Desulfurococcus amylolyticus Z-533: one gene and its partner. The protein of the gene in region 2 interacts with the protein of the main gene of each other region in a pairwise test. Links are inferred from orthologs where the notes say so. Each region holds a gene or a part of one and is shown on either strand. Other genes may lie near its edges.

Region 1 (7,489 bases), 1.1 Mb from region 2 along the record:
TTTGGTATGAAGCGTGTTGAAGGATTAAGACTCGAGGACATATATCTCCCCAAGAAATTCCTCGAGTCATTTAAGGGACCCAGTAAGGGATTAAATGGTGTTAGAGAGATATTCGGGGTAAAGGATAGGCCTATAGTAGGCACGGTGCCGAAGCCCAAGGAGGGTTACTCACCGGAGGAAGTGGAGAAGCTGGCTTTAGAGTTGCTAAGCGGTGGATTAGACTACATAAAAGACGATGAAAACCTGACCAGCCCAAGCTTCTGTAGGTTCGAGGCCAGAGCTAAGGCCATTATGAAGGTTATTGATAAAGTAGAGAAAGAGACAGGTGAGAGAAAAGTCTGGTTCGCCAATATTACCTCCGATATACGTGAAATGGAGAAGAGGCTGAGGCTTGTAGCAGACTACGGTAACCCATACATAATGGTTGATGTCGTGATCACCGGGTGGAGCGCACTGACATATATCAGGGATCTAGCAGAGGAGTATGGACTAGCAATACATGGGCACAGAGCAATGCATGCAGCCTTCACCAGGAATCCATACCACGGCATCTCAATGTACGTGCTGGCTAAATTATACAGAATCATAGGAATAGACCAACTACACATTGGCACAGCCGGGGCAGGAAAACTCGAAGGCGGGAAGCTAGACGTTATAAGATACGCTAAAATACTGAGAGAGATACACTTCAAGCCAGACCCAGATGACATATACCACCTAGAGCAACCAATGCACCACATCAAGCCGGCAATGCCTGTCTCATCAGGTGGTTTACACCCAGGCAACCTCCCACCAGTAATAGAGGCTCTGGGTACAAACCTGGTGCTACAAATAGGTGGTGGGGTAATAGGTCATCCAGACGGGCCTAGAGCCGGAGCACTGGCTGTTAGACAGGCACTAGAGGCAATAATGAATAATATTCCACTAGACGAGTACGCTAAGACACATAGAGAGCTGGCAAGAGCACTGGAGAAATGGGGCTTTACAAAACCCATCTAGCCGACCTCCTTCCTGCCCTAAAGGGCGAGGCTTTCAGTTGTAAATACATTTTTACACTACCCTTATTTATTAGAGGGCCTTGCTGATACTCTATAAAGCTTTTTAATCTACGTATAATCTTCCACCTTTAAGCACATAGTAACGGGTCGCCCCATATTCAGCCTTCATCTCTGTAGTGGTTATTAATATGGCTGTCCCATCCTTGGCCATTTCTTTGAAGACCCCTAGAACTCTCTCAGCACTATATTCATCGAGGTTTGAAAACGGTTCATCAGCTACTATTGACGCCGGCTTCTTAACCAATGCCCTTGCAATAGCTACTCTCTGCCCCCGCTTAACTCGTGGGGAAACCTATTCTCTAACCCCTTGATCTCCAGTAGCTCCATCACCTTCATGATGATTTTCCACCCGGCCTCACGAGGATACCCTGGGGCTGGCTCCCGGGACTCAATGCGTTAGGATCGATAGAGTCGCATTAAGCCTGATGAATGCGAGAATACCTGATAACGATGGCGTGAAGCCTGAGGATGAACCAATTGAACCCAGGGCCCCCACAGCTTACCTGGCAACAATACCTGTAAAGAAGATAGTTAGGAAACTAACTGAGGAAGGCATGCCGGCTGTTGTATCCAATACTGCTGGCACATATGTATGCAACTTAGTATTCTACGGGTTACTGCATCATGGATACACTTATGGCTATCCCTTGAGAGCCGGGTTTATCCATCTACCCTACCTACCAGAGCAAGCTGCCAAAATGGAGTCGCATAGTGTTCCGCCGAGTATGAGTCCCGAATTAATGATCAAAGCGGTTAAAGTAGTCATCGAGTCCATAATAAGTGGGGACACAACCGGGCAAAATAACCCTAGATATAGATATTAGAGTAATAAGATGTGTCAACGCACCGCACTAAAAACAACTTCCCGGAGGGACGTGTCAATGGAGTACATCGAGAAGATAGTCGAGGGGTACAGGCTTAGAATCTACATTATCAACAAGCTATTGATCGGTATACCATTGGACATAGGTCCCAGGATACTATATATCGCCCCCCTTGAGAAGCCCGAGTTCAATTTATTCAGTATAATACCAGATATCAGTATTGAAACACCCGAGGGCACCTGGAAAATACATGGGGGACATAGGCTCTGGACATCGCCTGAAGCCATGCCGCGTTCCTACTCACTTGACGATAAACCAGTTGAATTAAGGATTGAGAGAGATGAGATCGAGATCGTCGGCAACCCGGAGCGTGCTAACAATGTTTTAAAGAAGATACGTGTTACACCGGGTGAAGAAGACTACTCGGTGAAAGTAGTCCATGAAATAATCAATATAGGTAGATGGCCACTGGAGTTCTCGTGCTGGGCTATCTCAGTTATGAGGGGTAATGGATTCGCTATAATACCATTTAAGCCGAGGCAGGTGGATCACCACGGCCTACTCCCAGATAGATTTATTGTGGCATGGCCGTACACTAGGCTAGATGACCCGAGGATTAAGCTTAGAGGTAGCTACATCATAGTACATCAAGACCCAGGTGTTAAAAACCCGGTTAAAATAGGTGCTAGAGCCAATCCCTCATGGATCGCGTACTGGGTGGAGGAATACTTGTTCAAGAAGTCTTTCAGAGAAGAAGACGCTGTATACCCCGACTTCGGCTCGAGTGTAGAAGTATACACTAATGATAGATTCCTGGAGCTAGAGACCCTTGGCCCCTTAAGGAGAATAGAACCAGGGAGATCAAACATCCATGTTGAGACATGGAGTGTGAAAAGAATTGGGGGTCTGAGACCCCATGAAAAAATATTGGAGGAGAAACTAGGGTAGACTTAACGCGTATTGGACTGCGCTGTACGCATCCACTAGTCCATACCCGGTGTAAACGTCGAAGCCTGGAGAACCTAGATCATATGCTGTAGATGTCAGGACTTTATAAATAGCGTCGAAGCCCAGCCAGCTTTTACCAGCAGCATACCTCATGGCTTCTATAACTGCCACAACACCTGTTACATGCGGGGTAGCCATTGATGTACCGCTTAGATAAGCGTATTTTTTATTCGGGTACGTAGATAATATGTTGACTCCGGGCGCCGCCACATCAACCTCCGGTCCATCACTACTCCATGATGGTGTATTACCGTTTGAATCCACTGCTGCAACAGCTATCACCCATGGGTATCTAGCTGGGTAGTTAACGTTATCTGTACTTGGGTTTCCATCGCCAGAGTTACCTGCTGCAACAATCTGTATAGCGCCTTGCTGGTAAGCCCAGTTTGATGCATCCCTTAACACGCTATTATCGCTTGAGGAACCAAGCGACATGCTGAGTATGTATGCTCCAGCCTTCACAGCTTCCACTATTCCCTCAGCTATATCTGTAACGCTCCCGCTTCCTGAGTCATAGAGTACTTTAACCGCTATCAGGGTCACGTTTGGTGCTACACCTGCTACGCCCGCACCATTTATAGTCGCCGCAATTATCCCGGCTACATGTGTTCCATGCCCGTTTCCATCCATGCAGTTACTTAGTGAAGTACCCCTATAAGTGGTTGAGCCAGTTGTCCTTATACAGTATGCAACCCTGCCATAGAGGTCCGGATGGGTGTAATCAATACCTGTGTCAAGGACAGCTACGACTACTCCCCTACCGAATGTATACCTGCCATAGTATTTATAATAGTAGTCCCAGACATCCGTTATGCCGATCATGTACATGTTCCACTTGATGTCACCATAATAGTCGCTTATGCCGAAAGCCCTGGCCTCTATATCTTTCTCAATGTATCTAATACCCGGCAGGCTTTTAACACGGGTTATCAATGACTCAGGTATCTCGACAACCAGTATCTTTAGATCCCTGATCTCTTTCACTGGTGATACCCCGAGTTTCCTCAACAGGTTCTGCCTAGAGGTTTCATCCCTATATCCTATCACTACTCTTACCTTGTTTGAGCCCCCATTGACTATTAACGCCTCTGATTCGTTAGAGAATACTAGTGGGATTAATAGTAGAGCCAGTACTACTATTAATAAGACATATTTATTGTACACCATGGCCCCACCCAGATTTAAATCACATACAGTAATCAGTGGGATACTTTATAAATTTTTCTATCTAGAGAATAAGCCGGATCCATAACACTGACCGAGAAGCATATCGGGGAGCTAGTAGGTAGGGAAAACCGAGAAACACTATTCATCTACAATATCTACCCTTCAACCATGAATAGAATATCAACGCTATTAACAGTACCACGATCACTCCAAAAATCATCGTAATATGGATTAACCCTGTGAACGCATCACCCACCACTGTTACTGTGGTAATCGCCGACTTACATTCATCAACAATCACTGTGGCTGTATAGATTAACTCCTTTATCCCCTCGACTGCCCCGCAGATAACGTAAACCCTGAATAGATGCGGGGAACCCCCACCCTAAAGGGAACCCCAGCCCTTTAGGGCAGGGGTCAGAGCTTAAAACCCCTTTACACTCCACCGAGAAAAAAGATAAACCATAACTCCCATGAACTTAGGGGTAATTCCAGGGTAACTACCAAAAATCTAATAAATAAGGGATGACGCCGGGGGCGGGATTTGAACCCGCGCGGGCGTGAGCCCACTGGCTCTCAAGGCCAGCCCCTTAGACCGCTCGGGCACCCCGGCGCTCCTCATGGTTTAAGATATAGGAGGATATAGCCTTTTTTACTTTTCGCATCGACGATGTTGTAACTCTCCCTTGCTTTCTCAGCCAGGTACTCTCCTCCTCTAGCTAGCACGAACTGTGCGAAGCCGTCTTCGGTCAGGTATCTTCTAGCTCCTAAAACTATGTCCTCCACTATCCTCATTCCTGCTGAGAGTGGGGGATTGGAGTATATGGCATTGAACTTCATTCCTTCTACAGGCTTATACCTATCACCCTGGAGGACTACTACCCTATCCTCTACATTATTCCTTGAGGCGTTTAAACGAGCCACCTTGACTGCTAATGGGTTTACATCAGTCATATATACTTCGAGCAAGGGGTTCAACTTAGCTACCACTATACCTATCACTCCATAGCCACACCCTATATCTAGTACCACGCCGCTCCTCGGCACCATGATGTTCTCGAGGAGTAGTCTTGTCCCATCATCCAAGCTGGATCCCGAGAAGAGACTCGTGTAAGATATGAACTCGAATGTATAGCCGTGAATAGTGAAGGAAAAGAGCTTCCTCTCGCCTGGCTGGCCAGGCTTATAGTAGTGCGTCATCCCGGCTGCCCCTTCCTCCATGCGGGGGGATAGATCCCTGTAGGCATTACCACCCTCCGGGTCCTCGCCACCACACCCTTCTTCATCCCAGCTATCTCCTTTGCACTATATAGCGCCGTACCCAGCGCCACCAGCTCGCCTTTAAGCGTTAGGATAGCTACAGTTTTATTTCTCTCAACATTACTTGTTAACCTCGCGATGCCTGGTACAGCTAGATTGGCTCCATGAGCTATTGCGTCTACAGCTGTATCAAGTATCATTATCTTCGGTAGGTGAGCTATCGATGTCTCAACCGGGAGTATTATCCTCCTGATGTATCTCTCATCCCCGCTACTCCTCCATAATGCAAGTGCCTCGCTGATATCCTGCAGCCTAACCAGTGTTTCATCCTCTCTATAAGGACCTGTACGGGTTCTACGTAGCTCCCTCATGTGTGCCCCGGTGCCAAGCATTAATCCGATATCGTGTGCAAGTTTCCTCATGTATGTACCTGGATCGCTTAAAACCCTCACAAGTATGAATCTATCCCTGATCTCCAGTAACTCGATTTCATATATCCTCCTGACCCTAATACTTCTCTTAACACTGGATCTCAGCGGCGGCTTCTGGTATATATCGCCCTTAAAGTACTCTACAACCATTTTAACACTGGACTCCCTGGCATCCCCATGTAACTGTATAACCATTACGTATTCCTTAACACTATGTATCACGTTCCCAATGACCTTCGTACTATTCGCTAGCCCGATTGGTAGAACACCGGTCACCTTGGGGTTTCCCCGCCCCTAAAGGGGCTCCAGGGTGCCCCCGTGACCGGCTTTCTCCAGATTGAACATTTTCTTGACCCATGCCACGACCTCGTGACTCGTCGGCCCCGGTGGTTTATCAAGGTTTATCACACCGTAGTTTATGTGATCGTTTACCTTTCTCTCATATGGTAGTACCCCGTGGTCTGGGCTTGTCTCAGCATCTCTTAGTACTATCCATTCATTCCTGTAGCCAGCTCTCGCTGTTATGTAATCTATGAAGGATAACCCCTTCTCAACCAGGTCCATTATACTACACCTTCCCTGGTGGAGAGAAAATATTTAAAGAAAATATTAATTATTTCGCCGAGACCCAGCTTAAATAGGCGTCAGCTTCGGCTTTACATGCTCCACCATATAATCTGTTAAACCATTTTCACCGATGGCCTTTAAAACCTCTTCATCACTAGCGCCTCTGGGTATCTTAATTGATTTATCTGTGGGCTCCAAGTGCTTTATGTTCACCTTTCTCCTCTTAACTCCTGTCAGTGACTTAGGCCCTGTTACTAAGACGAAGTTATCATCTATTATGTCTACTATAATGCATTTCCTGCCTGCTTCCCTACCTGCTGTTTTAACACATATCCTACCTATTTCTATCGCGGGCATTTTAAACACCCCTCTACTCCTTTAAACACTATTCACTCATACTACCATGTTTCTCTTTTAAAATCTTATCTATTATAGACTTAATAATGTTAAACGCCTCCTCGACCCCGATTAGCTTTGTGTTTATAGTTAAATCGAATATCGAGGTATCATATATGTCTATCCCGTAGTATTCCATGAACCTTCTTCTCTGAGAATACTCCCTTATAAGGGTCTCAGCCAACGCTTTACCCAGGGGAGTGTTGTCACGGCCGGCTACACGGAGTATCCTGAGCGTGAGGGGAGCTGTAACATATATCTTTAAGTCAACGATGTCAGATACTATCCAGGCTGCTAGATGCCCATCGATAACGATGTCATCACTGTCCCTAACTGTTTCAAGGGTCATCCTATCTATCTCGAGGTCTATAGAGGGATCCTCCAACGCTATCCTACTCAACTCCTCCAGGCTTACCCCTTTTCTCCTAGCATACTCCCTGAACAATGAGCCAGCCGAGAAGTATTTCAACCCATAGTATTCGGCAACGCGTTTAGCCTGGGTCGTCTTACCACTACCAGGCGGCCCGCTAAAAACTATCTTAACCAATTTAAGACACCGCTAGAGGGAACAGGGGTTAGAGTGCTTGCCTCACAGCCTCCCTTATACCCCTTGCAAGGCACTCGTGACATATATAGCCACCATAGGGCCTCTCAGGACGCTTCTCGGTCTTAGCTAGTTTACGGAGCTCCACCGGCCTTAGAGCTGGAACCCCGTTGAGTGGTCTACCACATATAGCACACCTAGCCGCATTAGGCCTCCTCTTCTCATAATGCACAC
Region 2 (10,512 bases):
GTTAGACAAGTGAAAAACATAGAGTTGATTAAGCCGGGAACCATTGTCGAAGCATATGTCGAGGCCGTGACTGATGAGCTGGCTTTTCTAAAGATATATAGTATAGAAGGGCAAAGAGTTGAAGCCTCCGGGATTATACATGTATCGCAGGCATCCAATGAGTTTACACAGAGCCTTCTAGGGGCCATTAGACCAGGTGACTTCGTTAAGGCTAAGGTGCTCAATAATTCTATACCATACCAATTAACCATTAAGGAACCAGGATTAGGCGTTATAGAGGCGTATTGCAGTGTATGTGGCTCCCTGCTCTACAAGAGCAATGATAAATTAGTGTGTAATACATGCGGGAATATTGAGAAACGTAAAACCAGTTTAAACTATATACACGTCTCAAGGTGATCGCTTGCCACTGGTTAAGCGGAGATATAGGATTCCATGTAGAGGCGAGGAATGTTTAAAATTATACGAGCTTGTCAAGGAGAGGGTTCCCTCAATAGAGCATGTTGAGTTCGCGGTAACCAGTAACGGCTTAATAGTAGATGCCTACGGATATGAAACAGACCTGAAAAAACTGTGGATTGAGTTAAAGAATTATTCAAGGATGGCTAAGGGGGTCAGTGGGCCGGGTTTACAAGCATTCAGCATTGACGTGATAGTTAAATTAACCAGGAAGACCTTCCCGCCCGAGGTGCTCGTGAAAATCCTTGAGAAACAAGGGTATAAGGCCAGACTCGAGGATGGCACCATTTACACCAATATAGAGAAGAACAGGATTCTCGAATTAGTTGAGAGAATAAGTGAATTAAACACCGCTATTAGAGGCAGGGTGAAGGGTACAGCAGCAAGGTATTTCATCATAACGGTAACCATTATAACAGGGCTACAGTTAGATGACGCCATAAATCACGCAGTGGAAGCAGGGCTCCTCGGGGTCGACGAGTCAGGCTTATATGTTTTAAAGCATGAGTGGCGGGATGCAGTAGACTTATTTATTAAGAGTTTTAAACAGCAAAACGAATAGGGGTCAAAGGTGTTTTAAATGGAGGTACGTGTTGTATCCAGGAGTGAGAGAGAATTAGTGTTAGAAATATATGATGAAGACCATACACTTGGTAATCTATTAGCGAAGGAGGCGATAAGACATCCCGGTGTAGAATATGCAGCATACAGGGTTCCACACCCTCTTAAAAACATGTTTGAGTTCACGATTATAGTTAAGCCGGGTTATACCGTGGAATCAATACTAAGGGATATAGTAAATGGATTAAAGAACTCGCTCGCTGAGCTTAGAAGGCTTGTAGAGGAGAAGGTAGTTGAGTAGGAAAAGCGAGACACGTATACTTGTCTATGGTGTTACAGAGAGATACGGTGTCTTTGCAACTTATAGGGGAAATTTTTAGAGGAGTTAAAAATACTAAGGGTCACCGGCTCCCCGGCACTATTCATCAAATATGTGCTTGATTCTATGATGACGCGTGAAGAACTAGGGTTCGCACTACCATGCGGATGTAGCCCACTTAACGCGGTATTTACTGGTTTGAAAGGATTCAATAGCTCAGAGTACCTGGCTTTAAAAACAGTTTATTGCGGAGTGGTTGATACGGTGCTACGCCTACTGGAGTTATACATGCAGTATAGGAATACACTGTTGAAAACCTCTCTCCCCGGGACCGAGTCATCCGGCTACCCTGTTATTTACACGTGTTAATGTTTAACGTGATACCTTTTTTATCCAGGATTCGGGTCTCAATGATACTTTTAGTCACTTTTGAATACTTTCAATTATTCCCATCAATATTTAAACGGCTACTCGTTGATTATCTCTACTTGGTTCAAGACGGTGGTTTCACATGTCCAAGTTGTGTCCGAAATGCGGTGGCTTAATGCGTCCCCGTAAAATGGATGGTAAACTGTATCTGATTTGTACTAGATGTGGGTACAAAGTAGAGGCTGATGCATCCGAGGCATCGGGTTTCAAGGTTTCCACGAGAATCGATCACAAGCCCGGTGAGAAAACCCTTGTACTCGAAAGCGGAGGAGAGGTCAACCTCCCTGTTACAAGGGAAGTAACGTGTCCGAAATGTGGTTGGCATGAGGCATACTACTGGGTGATTCAGACAAGGGCTGCGGATGAACCGCCTACAAGATTCTTTAAGTGTACAAAGTGCGGTTACACTTGGAGAGAGTATGCTTAGCATCCTCTGTACTTGATAATTTTATTTATTCGGATAACGGTAAAAGTATAGTAGGTGGTTCGAATGAGGCTTAAGTTTAGTGACGCAGTTGCATGGAGATATGCTATAACATCCATCTCTAAGATTATTGATGAAGCAAACTTTAGGATTAGCGGTGAAGACGGATTATTATTGAAAGCTATGGATCCCAGTACTGTTGTACTTGTAGAGTTCGCAATACCGAAGGAGGCTTTTTCAGAGTACAGTGTGGAAAGGGAACTTGTAGTAGGGGTAAGAATGGATGATCTGACCAAGGTGTTGAAGAGGGCTAGGAGAGGTGATGAACTCGTTTTAGAAGTGCTAGAAGACGGCAGGCTAAGCGTAGTCTTCGAGGGTAGGGGTGTCAGAAGATTTACCCTGCCAAGCATAGAGATGACTTACGAGGAGATACCGGAGATTAGTTTCGAAGTAGGGTTTAAGGGGAAGCTTCTTCCCAAGTTGTTTAGAGACATAGTTAGGGAGGTAGAGCCCATCAGCGATTCCATCGAGTTTTCAGCCAGCAAGGACAGCGATAAGCTGACTGTCTCATCGAGGAGTGAAATAGCTGAGGCTGAAATAGAGCTCTCAGCCTCAGATGGTGCGTTAATCGAGTACCAGGTGCTAAGTGATGCAAGGGCTAAATACACGATCGACTATCTTATCGATATATCGGTTGCTTCTCAGGCGGCTGAATTAATGGAGATAGAATTCGGTGATGGAACACCGCTCAAGCTTACATACGAGATACCCGGCGGAGGAAGACTAGTGTTTTATGTTGCCCCACGGGAAGACTAGCGACTTCTTGAAGAAGGTCATAAGGGACTACTATAGGTTCAGACCTCTCGAAGAACCAGGCAACCTACATATGAGAGAGATTGCTTTAGAGAGCCTTGAGGATCGCAGGTATATCAGGCACCTATCCTTCCCATATATGGAGCAATTATATAACTTCATAGAGACCATGAAAACACCTCTCCACCTGTATTATTCTTCAGCCCTCTACAGCAATCCCTCGGCCGAGGAAATGGAGGCCAAAGGGTGGCAGGGCTCGGAGTTAATATTCGATATAGATGCTGACAAGTATCCTGGATGCATACAGAGGTATTTAGTCTGCAGCAAGTCAGGAGTAATAATTAATGATGGGGAGTCCTGTCCCTCAGGCGAGGAACCTTTGAAATATTCCCCAGTGAGCTGGGAGTGCATCTTGAAAGCCTGGGGCGACGCCTTAAAACTACGTGATATACTGGTGCAGGACTTCGGGTTTAGCAAGGTTAAAATATATTTCTCGGGTAACAGGGGATTCCATGTAAGAGTGATGGATGAGGAGGCACTGCCTCTAACACGTGAGCAGAGGCGATTAATAGCGGATTATGTGGCATGTAGCAACATAGATGTGGACAGGATCTTCCCATCATACAAAGATATAGTGGTTTTCCGCAGAGTTGAATATGGCCTGAGAAGAAGGGTGCTCGAGTTAGCTATATCGAGGAAGCTAGTGAAGGAAAAAAGCGTAGCGGGTTTAAGGGGATTAATAATCAATAAGAGCGCCCTCGATGAATTAATTCGGGAGAACTGTGTTAAAGTAGATAAGGTTGTAACAATGGATACGTCAAGGCTCTCAAGATTCGTTAACAGCTTAAACATGAAGTCCGGGTTAAGGGTTGTAGAGGTTGAGCCCACCGTGGATCTAAGAGGAAAGGGTTTCACTGATTTCTCACCATTCCATGGGGAAGTCATGGTTAAACCCTTGGTCGATGCTTCTCAGATCCTGGTTCTAGATAAATTTATTGGGCTTAGAAAGGGAGAAATAATTAGATTAGAGGCACCCTATGCTCTATATCTAGCTGTCAATGGGCTAGTAGAGGTAAGGGATTCATCAGGGATTGGGGTAAAACTATGAGTAACACATATATCCGCTTAATTAAAGAGGAATTACAGGCATCAAAGTGTACCCCTGTCCAGAAGATTAGACTAGATGAAGTAAACGAGTTAATCAGGAGATCTCTGTTCAAACTGCCTCTATTAAACCCTGAGAGTAGGGAATTATTTATCGAGATGATTAATAAAATGGCCTTGGATACTGAATACTTAAGCAGATTGAGGATAACTAAAGTAGCACTTGGCTCACCGCTCCCAGCCGACACCATAGATGAAGGCGTCTTGAAAGCCGTTGAAAACATTATCAAGTTGGAGAAAGAACTCTTATACCCCCTTCCGGTGAGGTACCGTGATAAAACGCTGGTTTTATTTATAAAGGATTGTGAAGTAAGTGGCGAGAAGTATAGGAGGAATGATGTAGCGCTTCTATCATTTAACGAGCTACTCGTAGCAATGATACAGGAATGCGTGAAGCCGCTGAGACATATATTAATGGTTAGTGAGGAAGAAAAGTCTTCCTGAGGAGGTTCAAGGTGATAGTTCATCTTTCTACATGGCTGCTTTCATATAGTAATATCCTAACAGTATGTATGCCACTATGATCATTATTAACAATATGAGCGAGCCAATAATGATTATATCCCTTAGTTTTGTCTCACTTATACGTTTATGCGTCTTCGGCCTGGCTGATGGAACATAGTAGGGAAGAGAATATGCTACCAATACCGAGAACGATAACAACAGCGTGTAGAGTAGTGAGGTCGCGATCAATTGGTTGAACTGTTGCTGGGATAGATAACTATAGTTAAACCATAGGTACAGCCAGTTCCCACCTATAATAATCCAGGAAACAATGGCAGCAGCCATGAGTGTCTTTGAAACAGTGTTTAATAGTACATCGTACTCGAAAATGTATCTAAATATCTCCCTGCTGTACCTCCTCAATGCAGACCCCCGTTCAACACTATTATGAATACCAATATTAAACCTAGACCTAATAACCATTATACCTGCTCATCCATTATGATGAGGCCTCCCTATTAATGTACGTAGAAGGGATGGGTGTCGAGCGCCGCCGCCGGGATTTGAACCCGGGTCACGGGCTCGACAGGCCCGCATACTAGGCCGGGCTATACTACGGCGGCATCCTTCACTAATTTTGATTATGCACAGGGTTTTTAAATTGTTAGTTCCATGAATCAAGGCTTATATGGTGGTTTTTCATCTAGCTTGATAATTCCCTTTGAGAGTTTTTCCTCGAGCCTGTACTCCACGTATTTATCAATAGGGCTGAAGCGTGGTGGATGGGGTACTATTAGCTCTCCCCCGCAGTACGGGCATCTATCCCTGCTTAAAGTATACCTACCACATTTACTACATTTTCTAAGTAGCCAGTTCATGCTTTCTCACGTTCTCCCTTGAATATTACACCATATTCGCTGCTAGCCTCTTCAGCTTTCTTTAGTATTTTCTCAACTACTGATTCAGCTGTTTTATAGTCATGGGAGTATACTTCGAGGATGTATCTTGGCGCACCGGCTGAGTAGAGTTTAAACTTTACATTTTCAGAGTTAAGGGATTCGGCTATCACGTCAAGTACTTTCCTTACTCTTTCAACGCCATCGGGGTGGCGTGATTGGAGTAGTAGTCTTACACGTATTGATACCTCTTTCACCTTTATATGTCTCTTCGCTTCGTTTAATAATGGCTCTATCCATTCACTAGGTATCCCGGCTTTCTCCAGGATGTCTCTACCGCTCAGTACTGCTTCTTCGAGGACGTAAAGTGGGTCTCCATAGGAGTCTTCAAGCTTCCATACTACTTCTTTATAGGCGGCCTCCTTGGTTTTTCCGAGACTTTCAGCGACGAGTTCGACTATTTTGGCTGCTTTTACATACCGCTTCCACCACATCATCTTCTTTCTCTTATCGATATCAGATACCTTCTTTAATGAGACATCGACTTCTTTCCTGGCTCTATCAATTCTGATGACTTTCACAACTATCTTCTCTCCTTCCCTGATGACATCCCTTATGTTCTTAACCCATTTGGTTGCTACTTCGCTCCATGGTAGAAAGGCCTTTAAGTCTCCGTATTCATCGAGGGTGACATAGGCGCCATAATCGTATATTTCCCTAACCGTGGCTATAACGTATTCCCCGATCTCGGGCAATTCCTTCCTAGCTAGCATTTCTTCTCACCGAGGCTATTGTTGAGTGAACTCGTAAACCGCTACTACATGTATTATCTGGTATTCGCTATATAAACCAGTTATATTCATAACTGGTACACCAATTACTGCCACTGGTTTGAAGTAATTTAGATTGCTTGACAAGGGTGTGTAACTGTATAGTTCATTATACACGGTGTAACCCAGCCTATGTAGTGAGTCTACTGCTAGTTGCGCGAGCAACGTATTGGATCCCTTGTTGTTCCATGCGAGGGGTATCTCATAACCTGTACGTGCATTATATATGTTCACGTAATCCACGTAGCTAGTGTTAGTGATGCTGGCGTATAATACCAGCCTGGCTAAATCACCTGCTGCGGCATAGTATATATATTCATAATAGTTCTGTGATTGAACCGGTACAGCTAGTCCAAGGTAGGCGTTACTTGTTTTATTACCCATCATTACTCTAATGCTAGCCAGATATGATATTATTATATAGGTCCTCTCAGCGTTTATCATTGATGTGACATTACTTATTATCTTGGATGCAGCAACCTCATTGCTTAACATTATTGATGAAACAATATATTTACCCCTATCTCCTCCTAATATATGGGCTAACGTGTAAACCCTGGGCGCTGGTAGCGATTCAGCTAGGAAGCCCTGGATCCAGTAGGTATATCCCCAGTATGATATCACTAATATATTGTCTACGCTGGTATTAGATATAGCTTGCTTTAACGCTGTTAACGCATTAAGCCACGCGCTCTCATTTCTTATCGGTGTACCTATATTGCTGTACCCCTGGATATCATAGGTGTATATATATGGTTGGCTCTTATTCTGTGCTACTGCTAGAAGCATGCTACTAGATATTATGCCCAATACTATGATTAAGGCGATGACCCTATATAGTATTGTCTCGAAACCCTTGATCCCATGGCTCCACACATAATCCGTAACCATGTATAGGGCCAATCCTGATAACACTGCTGAGAACAGGGCCTCGGCTAGTGCAAGGGTTGGATCGTAGAGGGATGCTATAAGCAGTATTATGGTGGCTGATATAATGGTGATCCTTACTGAGGGAAACTCCTCGAGCACTCTACTCCTAGCGAACACTATTAAACCCAATAACCCCGTGGCGCATAATACCCCATAGTCTATTAGCGGGTTATAAGGCTTGATAAATACACTAGTATAATCACCGCCTCCAAGCAACTGTATTAATGCGGCTGATAAAGCTATGGATGCTGAGATAGCGGTGGCTACTAGCACCAAGCGTGTACCTGTGGAGGAATTCCTGTCCTCAAGTAATTTACTGGTAGCTAAGATCAGTGAGCCCGTGAAGAGGGGTATTAATGAGTAAGTGTTTCTAAGCCATGGGAGTAGCAGTAGTGGCGTAGTGAATAAAGTAATTGATGACACTGTCTTAACATCAACCCGCTTAAGGGGTGCAACTATGTATTCTGCTGATAAACCTATCAATGCGGCTTCAACGATCAACCACCCCATGGGGTTAAATAATTGGAGTACAAGCCCGGTTAAACCTGTGAGAAGCACAGTAGGAGTGCTTCTCACTTCTCTCGTCTTATATAAGGTGAGCAGGAATAATGCTATTAGAATACCAGTGAAAACATGTGGACCGACATTAGATGGAGTCAGCCAGAACACTGTGACCGGGGCGGTTCCATAGATTAATGTAGTGAGCCCAGCTATCGCGGGCTCTTTAAAGAACCTGTAAACCATGTAGAATAATAGGATTAACGTGAGGACTTGGATGGAGAGAGCCCCGTAGGGTCCTAGGACCCCGAGTATTCTAGCGGACAACCATGTGTAGGTTATGAAATAACTACATGTATTATCGAGCGGATTAATTCCGGTACATGCATCGCTTAGTACTGGCTTCCTTGACAAATACTCTGTAAGCCAGGACACATTGTCGAAAGGTACTTTGGTGTTCATTGTATAGGTTAACACTGTGCTGGCTAGAATGCTTGTAACAAGCAACATGATGCCTGTTATGGTTCTTCTATCCATAAGGCTGCACCCTTAAACTAGCTGTATCCTAGATAACGAGTGAATAGTAAATAAAGTTTTAAATCCCCTCTAGTCTCCTGTGAATCAATTATAATTATTGCTAGTGATTAAAATGGATGATCCTATAGCAGAGCGTCCCTAGATGAAACCATGAAACCATATAAAATGACTGGAGCGAACACCTAGGGGGAAATAGTCTTTAAAGCAATAAACCCCGTTTTCAGTTTATCTTTACGAGGATAACTATGTCTTGTAGAGTAGTTCTGCTGGTAACATGTAGAACCGGGAGCGATGAATGGTGTGCTCGTGAGATAGGGGATGTGATCTTCAGCCTCGATAATAGCGTGGTTGTTGAGAAAACGGGTTTTCCGGGGCTTCTCCAGGTCTATGGGTGTAGAGATGTCGATAGTATATATAGGAGGGCTATAAGTAGGGAGTACGGATTCGTTGAAACCATAATACCTGTTCACTGTATCATGGGGCTTCAAGAGGTATTGGGGGAACGACTCGAATGCATTGACGGCTTGAAGATACCTGGAGAGGTAAAGATCAGGGTTAGGATGCGAGGGGTTAGGGAGCTGAGTACGCGCGTCTTCGCACTTGTATTAAAGAATCTGAGGTCTAGGGGTGTGGTGCATACTTCCTCAGCAGATGAATGCCTATTTATCGAGGGGATCAATGATAGAGTCTACATAGGTCTAGGACACTGTAGAACACGCATCGCAGTACGTGGGGGATGAGGTAGGTGGTGAAGTGGGATGCAAGAAAAATAATAGAGGATGAGTTAAACAAGCAATCAATCTTTAAGAATCGTGAAAGCCTTATGCCGGAATACATACCTGAAGCACTGCCACACCGCGAGAACGAGCTCAAATTATTAGCCTCCTACTTCAGGCATTTAATAGCGAACCCGGGTTCCATGTCTCAGAGAGTACTCATAGTAGGTAGAGTTGGAACCGGTAAGACGACGTTAATGAGGACCTTTGCCACTAATTTAACGAGCATAGCAAGGGAGAAGGGCTTATCATTCGATTATATTCATGTCAACTGCTATAGGAATAGGAGCTTGTTCAGTATAGTGAGGGATATAGCCTTGCAACTAGGCCTCTCAGTACCACATAGGGGATTATCATCGAAGGAGATAATGGATGCTGTTATCTCGTTCCTGGATGAGGACGATCGGTATACTTTAATAGTATTCGACGACTTTCACTACTTCGTGAATATAGCTGGTAAGGAAGCGATATACTTTATTACAAGGGCATACGAAGCCTTCCATGAGTCAAAGCGGTTGAACATGGTCTTCGTGTCAACCGATACAAATATAATAGGGGTCTTCGACCCTGTCACCGAGTCGTATCTGAATAGATATATTATAAAACTACAGCCATACACCTCCAGTCAGTTACTTGATATATTGAGGTATAGGGCTAGCCTGGCCTTCCATGAGGATGCATATGATGAGAAATTACTGGAGCTTATCGCTGAATATGAAGGGGTAGACAGGAGCGGCGAGGGTAATGCACGCCACGCCTTGACAATACTACTTACAGCTGGAGATATAGCTGAGAAAGAAGGAGCTGGGAGAATCAGCATAGAGCACGTCAGGAAAGCTATAACGATCCATGATAGAAGCAAGGAAATAGAGAGGATTAACGATGTATTAAAATACAGCTCCCTTCACGAGCTATTATTACTACTAAGCATAATACGCCTCCTACGCAAGAAAAACGATAAAGAAGTGGAAATGGGGGAGGTCGAAGACGAATACAGGCTACTCTGCAATATACACGGAGAAATACCGCGCTCTCATACACAGCTATACGAGTACACCAGAAACCTAAGTAAGACCGGCGTCATCAACGCTGTCACTAAGAACATGGGTAACCGTGGTCGAACAACCCTCATATCCATACCTTATGGACCACTAGAAGAACTAGAGAAATACATCACTGCACTAGTAACGAAGAAGAGTGAGATAGAGTACTAGGTGGCTTGCCCAATAACTGGTGAGTAGAGTTCTTTTATGGATCAGTAAACCAATAACATCTATTAGTGATGTAGATGGCTTGCGTGGAGAAACCAATTATTATGTAGTGGGGTATATCTCAGGCGCCATATAATGATTAAAGGTAGGTTTGTCGAGCACACCCCCGCTGGTAAAAGAGGTCCACAATCAGGCTTGGTTGTGTTATCCCGAGATATAAG

Evidence for each region. Proteins that work in one complex are often made in the same cells at the same time.
Region 1: the proteins of SPHMEL_RS00905 (region 2) and SPHMEL_RS06525 interact in binary tests that used the Methanocaldococcus jannaschii proteins (3 or more experiments, as listed by UniProt). The link is inferred for Desulfurococcus amylolyticus Z-533 from one-to-one orthologs.

The regions. Positions count from the first base shown.
Region 1 is NZ_KI911318.1:1,219,732-1,227,220, forward strand. What follows is about bases 4,140-6,942. They hold SPHMEL_RS06525 (RNA-guided pseudouridylation complex pseudouridine synthase subunit Cbf5), read right to left. Parts: upstream 6,025-6,942; coding sequence 5,254-6,024; downstream 4,140-5,253. Other genes in these bases: SPHMEL_RS06520 (class I SAM-dependent methyltransferase), read right to left, coding at 4,676-5,257; SPHMEL_RS07580 (hypothetical protein), read right to left, coding at 6,043-6,312; SPHMEL_RS06535 (50S ribosomal protein L14e), read right to left, coding at 6,382-6,672; cmk ((d)CMP kinase), read right to left, coding at 6,701-6,942. In the rest of the region: rbcL (type III ribulose-bisphosphate carboxylase), read left to right, coding at 1-999; SPHMEL_RS07615 (P-loop NTPase family protein), read right to left, coding at 1,102-1,302; SPHMEL_RS06500 (pyroglutamyl-peptidase I), read left to right, coding at 1,433-1,882; SPHMEL_RS06505 (hypothetical protein), read left to right, coding at 1,940-2,830; SPHMEL_RS06510 (S8 family peptidase), read right to left, coding at 2,822-4,057; more of cmk, read right to left, coding at 6,943-7,258; SPHMEL_RS06545 (50S ribosomal protein L34e), read right to left, coding at 7,287-7,489. UniProt on the Methanocaldococcus jannaschii protein: Could be responsible for synthesis of pseudouridine from uracil-55 in the psi GC loop of transfer RNAs.
Region 2 is NZ_KI911318.1:148,447-158,958, forward strand. The notes cover bases 3,892-6,772. They hold SPHMEL_RS00905 (RNA-protein complex protein Nop10), read right to left. Parts: upstream 5,492-6,772; coding sequence 5,291-5,491; downstream 3,892-5,290. Other genes in these bases: SPHMEL_RS00885 (DNA primase small subunit domain-containing protein), read left to right, coding at 3,892-4,113; SPHMEL_RS00890 (hypothetical protein), read left to right, coding at 4,110-4,613; SPHMEL_RS00895 (hypothetical protein), read right to left, coding at 4,641-5,036; SPHMEL_RS00910 (translation initiation factor IF-2 subunit alpha), read right to left, coding at 5,488-6,282; SPHMEL_RS00915 (hypothetical protein), read right to left, coding at 6,298-6,772. Also shown: SPHMEL_RS00860 (exosome complex RNA-binding protein Csl4), read left to right, coding at 1-399; SPHMEL_RS00865 (DUF2067 family protein), read left to right, coding at 404-1,021; SPHMEL_RS00870 (DNA-directed RNA polymerase subunit L), read left to right, coding at 1,040-1,321; SPHMEL_RS07100 (hypothetical protein), read left to right, coding at 1,466-1,708; SPHMEL_RS00875 (transcription factor S), read left to right, coding at 1,851-2,195; pcn (proliferating cell nuclear antigen (pcna)), read left to right, coding at 2,259-3,008; more of SPHMEL_RS00885, read left to right, coding at 2,986-3,891; more of SPHMEL_RS00915, read right to left, coding at 6,773-8,304; SPHMEL_RS00920 (RNA-binding protein), read left to right, coding at 8,550-9,044; SPHMEL_RS00925 (ORC1-type DNA replication protein), read left to right, coding at 9,050-10,294. UniProt on the Methanocaldococcus jannaschii protein: Involved in ribosome biogenesis; more specifically in 18S rRNA pseudouridylation and in cleavage of pre-rRNA.